2 regions of the Comamonas sp. 14P8.1.4 genome follow, and region 2 is predicted to be linked to the other one. Evidence: riboswitches for the same ligand, from Rfam matches in the RefSeq annotation. Region 2 holds a riboswitch; the other holds the start of a gene.
What was found. A riboswitch is a leader RNA that binds a small molecule or an ion and turns the genes downstream of it on or off. The one in region 2 is predicted to bind S-adenosylhomocysteine.

Region 1: it holds a riboswitch for S-adenosylhomocysteine, as region 2 does, so the genes downstream of both, metH (methionine synthase) here and ahcY (adenosylhomocysteinase) in region 2, are expected to answer to the same signal.

What each region holds. Positions count from the first base shown of each region.
Region 1 covers NZ_JBYOKN010000002.1:237,291-240,697, reverse strand. Annotated here, with positions in the region: gene AC27VO_RS05785 (PACE efflux transporter) at 1-258, shown strand, start outside; gene AC27VO_RS05780 (SdiA-regulated domain-containing protein) at 359-1,300, shown strand; S-adenosyl-L-homocysteine riboswitch at 1,353-1,460, shown strand; gene metH (methionine synthase) at 1,494-3,407, shown strand, end outside.
Region 2 covers NZ_JBYOKN010000001.1:238,887-242,293, forward strand. Annotated here, with positions in the region: gene AC27VO_RS01150 (putative bifunctional diguanylate cyclase/phosphodiesterase) at 1-224, opposite strand, end outside; gene dtd (D-aminoacyl-tRNA deacylase) at 571-1,041, shown strand; S-adenosyl-L-homocysteine riboswitch at 1,087-1,199, shown strand; gene ahcY (adenosylhomocysteinase) at 1,279-2,694, shown strand; gene AC27VO_RS01165 (TlyA family RNA methyltransferase) at 2,832-3,407, shown strand, end outside.

The DNA.
Region 1 (3,407 bases), on a different contig from region 2:
AAATGGGAGCTGCGCCAGGCCAAGAAGGGCCGCTCGCTGCTGCGCCGCATCGTTCATGCCGTGGGTTTTGAAGGTGGCATTGCCGCCATGCTGATTCCGCTGATGGCCTGGTGGTTTGGCATTTCGCTGTGGCAAGCCACGGTGATGGAGGCGGGCCTGTTGGTGTTCTTCATGGTCTATACCTTCGTCTTCAACTGGTGTTTTGACCGCATCTTTGGCTTGCCCGCATCGGCGCAAGCGGTGGGTGTGGCGGTTTAAACCCAGCACCTAAAGGGAGATTGATTGGCGACGCAGGCCCACGGCAATCGCGTGCCTGTGTGGCCTTGTGGCCGCTTGTGTGCACCGCACAATCGGCCGCATGAAAAGTGGAAAGTGCCGGTGGGCGGTTGCAGCAGGTATCGCCGTGCTGGGGGGAATGGCGCTGTGGAGCGCATTTTTTTATGGGCCTTCGGCCCTTTTTTATGTGCTCCAGCAGCAATTGCAGCCCGTACCAGCGGCCGAGGGGTCGATGGGGCTGTCGCACTACCGTGCCGTGGTGCGGGCCAAACCGCTGGCAGGCATGCACCGCAACCTGTCGGGCCTCACGTTTGACGCCAGCACGGGAACGTTGTTTGGCATTGCCAATGCGCCTTCGCGCATCGTGCAGCTGACCACCGACGGCGAGGTGCTGCGGGTGATGCCCGTGCACGGCGGCAAGGACACCGAAGGCATTACCCACCTGGGTGGCAGCGATTTCATGGTGGTGGACGAAAAGAAAAACACCCTCTGGCTGATTGAGATTACCCCGCAGACGCAGGAGATTTCGCTCGAAGGTGCCCCCCACCTGGCACTGCAGCTGGACCCCTTGCACAAGAACCTGGGCATTGAGGCACTGTCGTGGAGCGAGCGCAACCAGACCCTGTGGGTGGGTCAGGAAAAGTGGCCCATGCACGTGCTGGAGCTGGCCGGTGCCGCCCCCGCGCAGCAGGCCGAGCTGGGGGCGCAGCACCTGGCCTTGCACCCGGTGCGTGAGTGGGACAGCCATGGCTTTGCCGGGTGGCTGATGCGTGATCTGGCCTCGATGACGCACATGGAAGCCAGCAATCACCTGCTCATGCTGAGCCAGGAATCGGGCGTCGTGGTGGAGTACACCGTAGACGGGGAGCCGCTGAGCATCCTGCCGTTGTGGCGGGGCCTGCAGGGGCTGAAGCAGGCCATTCCCCAGCCAGAGGGGATGACGGTCGACCCGCAGGGCCATCTGTATATCGTCTCTGAGCCCAACCTGTTTTATCGCTTTGAAAAGCAGGTGGAGCCCGAGTAAGAAGACCACCGCCGCGTCAGGCGGAGGCGCACGCACTTAAAATCCCCTGCTTCGCCCCAAGGAGCGCTGCAGCAGGCCGGTTGAATTGCAACCCGCCTGTCAGGCTTGGGGCCACGGCAGGCCATGGCCCGCCGCACGCATGCAACGGCGCTCACCTGTTTTGTATCCCTTATTGTTTCCACAGGTGAGTGCGATGACTGTTGCTGCCCCCGTTTCTATTCCGCCCATGCGTCTGTCGGGCCTGGAGCCCGTTTTTATTGGCGATGACACCTTGTTCGTCAACGTGGGCGAGCGCACCAACGTCACCGGCTCCAAAGCCTTTGCTCGCCTGATCCTGAACGAGCAGTACGAAGAAGCGCTGGCCGTAGCCCGCCAGCAGGTGGAAAACGGCGCGCAGGTGATCGACGTGAACATGGACGAAGCCATGCTGGACAGCAAGGCTGCCATGGTGAAGTTCCTGAACTTGATGGCGTCCGAGCCCGATATCGCCCGTGTGCCGGTGATGGTGGACAGCTCCAAGTGGGACGTGATCGAAGCCGGTCTGCGCTGCCTGCAGGGCAAGGGCATCGTCAACTCGATTTCCATGAAGGAAGGCGTTGACGAGTTCAAAAAGCACGCCAAGCTGGTCAAGCGCTACGGCGCGGCCGCCGTGGTGATGGCGTTTGACGAAAAAGGCCAGGCCGACACCTATGCCCGCAAGACCGAGATCTGCGAGCGCGCCTACCGCATCTTGGTCGATGAAGTCGGTTTTGCACCCGAAGACATCATCTTTGACCCCAACATCTTTGCCGTGGCTACGGGCATTGAAGAGCACAACAACTACGGCGTGGACTTCATCGAAGCCACACGCTGGATCAAGCAGAACCTGCCGGGCGCCAAGGTGTCTGGTGGTGTGTCGAACGTGTCGTTCTCGTTCCGCGGCAATGACCCCGTGCGCGAAGCGATTCACACCGTGTTCCTGTACCACGCGATTGCGGCGGGCATGGACATGGGCATCGTCAACGCCGGCATGGTCGGCGTGTACGACGACCTGGAGCCCACCCTGCGTGAGCGTGTGGAAGACGTGGTGCTGAACCGCCGCCCCGACGCTGCCGAGCGCCTGCTGGAAATTGCCGACCAAGCCAAGGGCAATGCCAAAGACGACAGCAAAAAGCTGGAGTGGCGCGGTACGCCCGAGCACCCCAAGACCGTGGGCGAGCGCCTGTCGCATGCGCTGGTGCACGGCATTACCGATTTCATCACCGAAGACACTGAAGAGGCTTACCAAGGCATTCTGGCCAAGGGTGGCCGCCCGCTGCACGTGATTGAAGGCCCGCTGATGGACGGTATGAACGTGGTCGGTGACCTGTTTGGCGCGGGCAAGATGTTCTTGCCGCAGGTGGTCAAATCTGCCCGCGTGATGAAGCAGGCCGTGGCGCACCTGGTGCCTTACATCGAAGAAGAAAAGTGCCAGCAAGAAGCTGCGGGTCTGGACGTGTCCAGCAAGGGCAAGATCGTCATCGCCACCGTCAAGGGCGATGTGCACGACATTGGCAAGAACATCGTTACCGTGGTTTTGCAGTGCAACAACTTTGAAGTCATCAACATGGGCGTGATGGTGCCCTGCCACGAAGTGCTGGCGAAGGCCAAGGAAGTCGGTGCCGACATTGTGGGCCTGTCTGGCCTGATCACCCCCAGCCTGGAAGAGATGCAGTACGTGGCGGGCGAGATGCAGAAGGACGAATACTTCCGCAGCCGCAACATTCCGCTGCTGATCGGTGGCGCGACCTGCTCGCGCGTGCACACCGCCGTGAAGATTGCGCCTAACTACGAAGGCCCCGTGGTCTACGTGCCGGACGCTTCGCGCTCGGTCAGCGTGGCGCAAAGCCTGCTGGGCGAAGGCAAAGACAACTACCTGCATGAGCTGAGCGCCGATTACGACAAGGTACGCACCCAGCACGCCAACAAGAAGAAAACGCCGCTGTGGGATTTGGCAAAAGCCCGCGCCAATGCAGCGGTGGTCGAGCACGCCCCCGTGGTGCCCCGAGCGCTGGGCCGCCGCGTGTTCCAGAACTTTGATTTGGCCGAAATTGCCGAGTACATCGACTGGGGCCCGTTCTTCCAGACC
Region 2 (3,407 bases):
CACTTCCACTCGTTCCAGTCGCATGGCGACAGGTAGCTCTGCGGCTCTTTGTCCTGCAGGTCCTGCGTGGGCATGTCAAAGAGCTTGGCATAGCTGGCCGTGGCCCACAGGCAGCGGGCGGAGGGCCAGCTCAGATACGCCATCGGCACACCGGTGGTCAGGGCCACGGCGTGCAGCACATCCAGTGGTGGCTCGCTGGGGGAACGGGTGGGTACGGGGGTCATGGCTGCACCTGGGGCGGGTGGCGGCTGCACAGGGTGGCGCAGCCGGTGGCAGGCGCAGTCAGGCGTGCGCAGATGCCTGGCGGGTAGACGCAGCCAGGCCAGGCGGGGTGGTGAGAAAGAGCAGTCGCAGACATAGGACTGCAGGTATACCGGAGTCCATGTGGGCAAGTTTTGCGTTACGGCAAGTTACAGTTTGGCGGTGGCTGCGCGCATACAGTCTGAGCGGCGTGCACGATCTTCACAAAAATAAGAGCGGCTAGCGCAGGTGTTTCATACCTTGTAGGCTTGTTTGTGCGTGAGTTGCAGGTTTAATCAGCGCTACCAGCTATGTATTTGTGAGAAACCCATGATCACCGTATTGCAACGCGTGCGCCAGGCACGTGTCGAGATTGATGAGCGCATTGCCGGGCAGATTGCGCACGGCCTGCTGGTGTTGGTGTGTGCCGAGCAGGGTGACACCCCACAAGAGGCCGACAAGCTGCTGGCCAAGGTGCTGAAGCTGCGCATCTTCACCGACGACGCGGGCAAGATGAACCGCAGCGTGCAGGACGTGGGCGGTGGGCTGCTCATCGTCAGCCAGTTCACGCTGGCGGCCGATACGCGCAGCGGCAACCGGCCCAGCTTTACGCAGGCGGCCAAACCGGATGATGGCCGCCGGCTGTACGACTACATCGTGGCGCAGGCGCGAGTGCTGTACACCGCAGGGCCTGTGCAGACGGGCGAGTTTGGTGGCGACATGCAGGTGCACTTGGTCAACGACGGGCCGGTCACCATCCCGCTGCGCATTGCCCCTGCGGCGGTGCCAGCTGTTGGCTGATGGCGGCAAACCCTGAAGGGCTCGATTACAATCGGCGCTTCTTTTCCTCCTGAGGAGCGTTGCAGCGACCACCCGAATCCGCGGTGGCGTGAGGCTCGGGAGGGCAGCAGGTGGCTGAAAACAGCCTCCTCGCTCCCAGGCAACGACGCTCACCCACGCTTTCTGTGCGGTGAGGCCTGTTAGCCCCAAATCCCCCAGAACGTGGTTTTTCAAAGTTGTTTTCCGCACGGAGAAACCATGAGCAATACACAAGACCGCGCCATCACCGATATTTCGTTGGCTGATTGGGGTCGCAAAGAAATCCGCATCGCTGAAACCGAGATGCCTGGCCTGATGGCCATTCGCGAAGAATTCGCTGCTGCACAGCCCCTGAAGGGCGCGCGCATCACCGGTTCGCTGCACATGACCATTCAAACGGCTGTGCTGATCGAGACCCTGAAGGACCTGGGCGCTGACGTGCGCTGGGCTTCTTGCAATATCTTCTCGACCCAAGACCACGCTGCTGCAGCCATCGCTGCGACTGGCACCCCCGTGTTCGCCATCAAGGGCGAATCGCTGAAGGACTACTGGGATTACACCCACGCGATCTTTGAATTCGGCGCTGCTGGCACCGAAAACGAAGGCCCCAACATGATCTTGGATGACGGCGGCGATGCCACCATGCTGATGCACCTGGGCCAAAAGGCCGAGAAGGACATCTCCGTGCTGGCCAACCCCGGTTCCGAAGAAGAAAAGATCGTTTTCGCAGCGATCAAGGCCAAGCTGGCGGTTGACCCTACTTGGTACACCCGCAAGTCCGCCCAAATCATGGGCGTGACCGAAGAAACCACCACCGGTGTGCACCGCCTGAACGAAATGTCTGCCAACGGCAGCCTGCTGTTCCGCGCCATCAATGTGAACGACTCGGTCACCAAGTCCAAGTTTGACAACCTGTACGGCTGCCGCGAATCGCTGGTGGACGGTATCAAGCGCGCCACCGACGTGATGATCGCCGGTAAGGTGGCTTGCGTGGCCGGTTACGGTGACGTGGGCAAGGGCTGTGCCCAAGCCCTGCGCGCCCTGTCGGCCCAAGTGTGGGTGACAGAAGTGGACCCTATCAACGCCCTGCAAGCTGCGATGGAAGGCTACAAGGTTGTGACCATGGAATATGCCGCTGACAAGTGCGACATCTTCGTGACCACCACCGGTAACAAGGACATCATCCGCCACGAGCACATGGTCGCCATGAAGGACCAAGCCATCGTCTGCAACATCGGTCACTTCGACAACGAAATCGACGTCGCGTCGATCGAGAAGTACAAGTGGGAAGAAGTCAAGCCCCAGGTCGACCAGATCGAGTTCCCTGACGGCAAGAAGATCACTTTGCTGGCCAAGGGTCGCTTGGTGAACCTGGGTTGCGCCACTGGCCACCCCTCGTTCGTGATGAGCGCTTCGTTTGCCAACCAGACCATCGCCCAGATCGAGCTGTTCACACGCCCTGAAGCCTACGAAGTGGGCAAGGTCTATGTGTTGCCCAAGATCCTGGACGAAAAGGTGGCGCGCCTGCACCTGAAGAAGGTCGGCGCCATGCTGACTGAACTGACCGATGCACAAGCTGCTTACATCGGTGTGAAGAAGGAAGGCCCTTACAAGCCTGAAACCTACCGCTACTAATCTGGCGGGGCAAAGCCGCAGCAAGGGCTGTGGCTTTGCGACCTCTGGCGCTGGGTGCTATCTATGAAAATAGATAGCTATCGACGCTTGTATACCCAGCGTTGGAGGCCTATTTGAGTAATAAAAGGAACTACGCCATGCGCGCAGATGTATTTTTGGTGGACAACGGACATGCCACCACCCGTTCGCAGGCCCAGCGCCTGATCGCTTCGGGCGTGGAATGGCGTTTGACGCCGTTGGCTCCGTGGAAAAAAGTCGCCAAGAACGGTGACGAAATCCCCGCAGGTGCCGAGCTGAAGCTGCTCGACGATGCCGAAGTCAAATTCATCTCACGTGGTGGTTTGAAACTGGAAGGCGCCTTGAAGGCTACAGGCCTGAAGGTCGATGGTTTGCGTTGTTTGGACGTGGGCCAGAGCACGGGCGGTTTTACCGACTGCTTGCTCAAACACAACGCGGGTCAGGTCATTGGTGTGGACGTGGGCCAAGGCCAGTTGCAAGAAAGCCTGCGCAGCGATGTGCGTGTGATTTGCGTGGAAGGGCTCAATGCCCGTTTCATGACCGCAGAAGCGTTGGAAGACGCCTGCGAAGAAGTGATTTCTGAGCGCTGGGAAGAGGAAGAAGACAACGAAACCCTGCCCCAAGCGCCTTATGCGTGGATGCGCAATGGCGGCCAGGTCGACGAAGAGTACGACGACAGCCGCGACGTTAAAGAC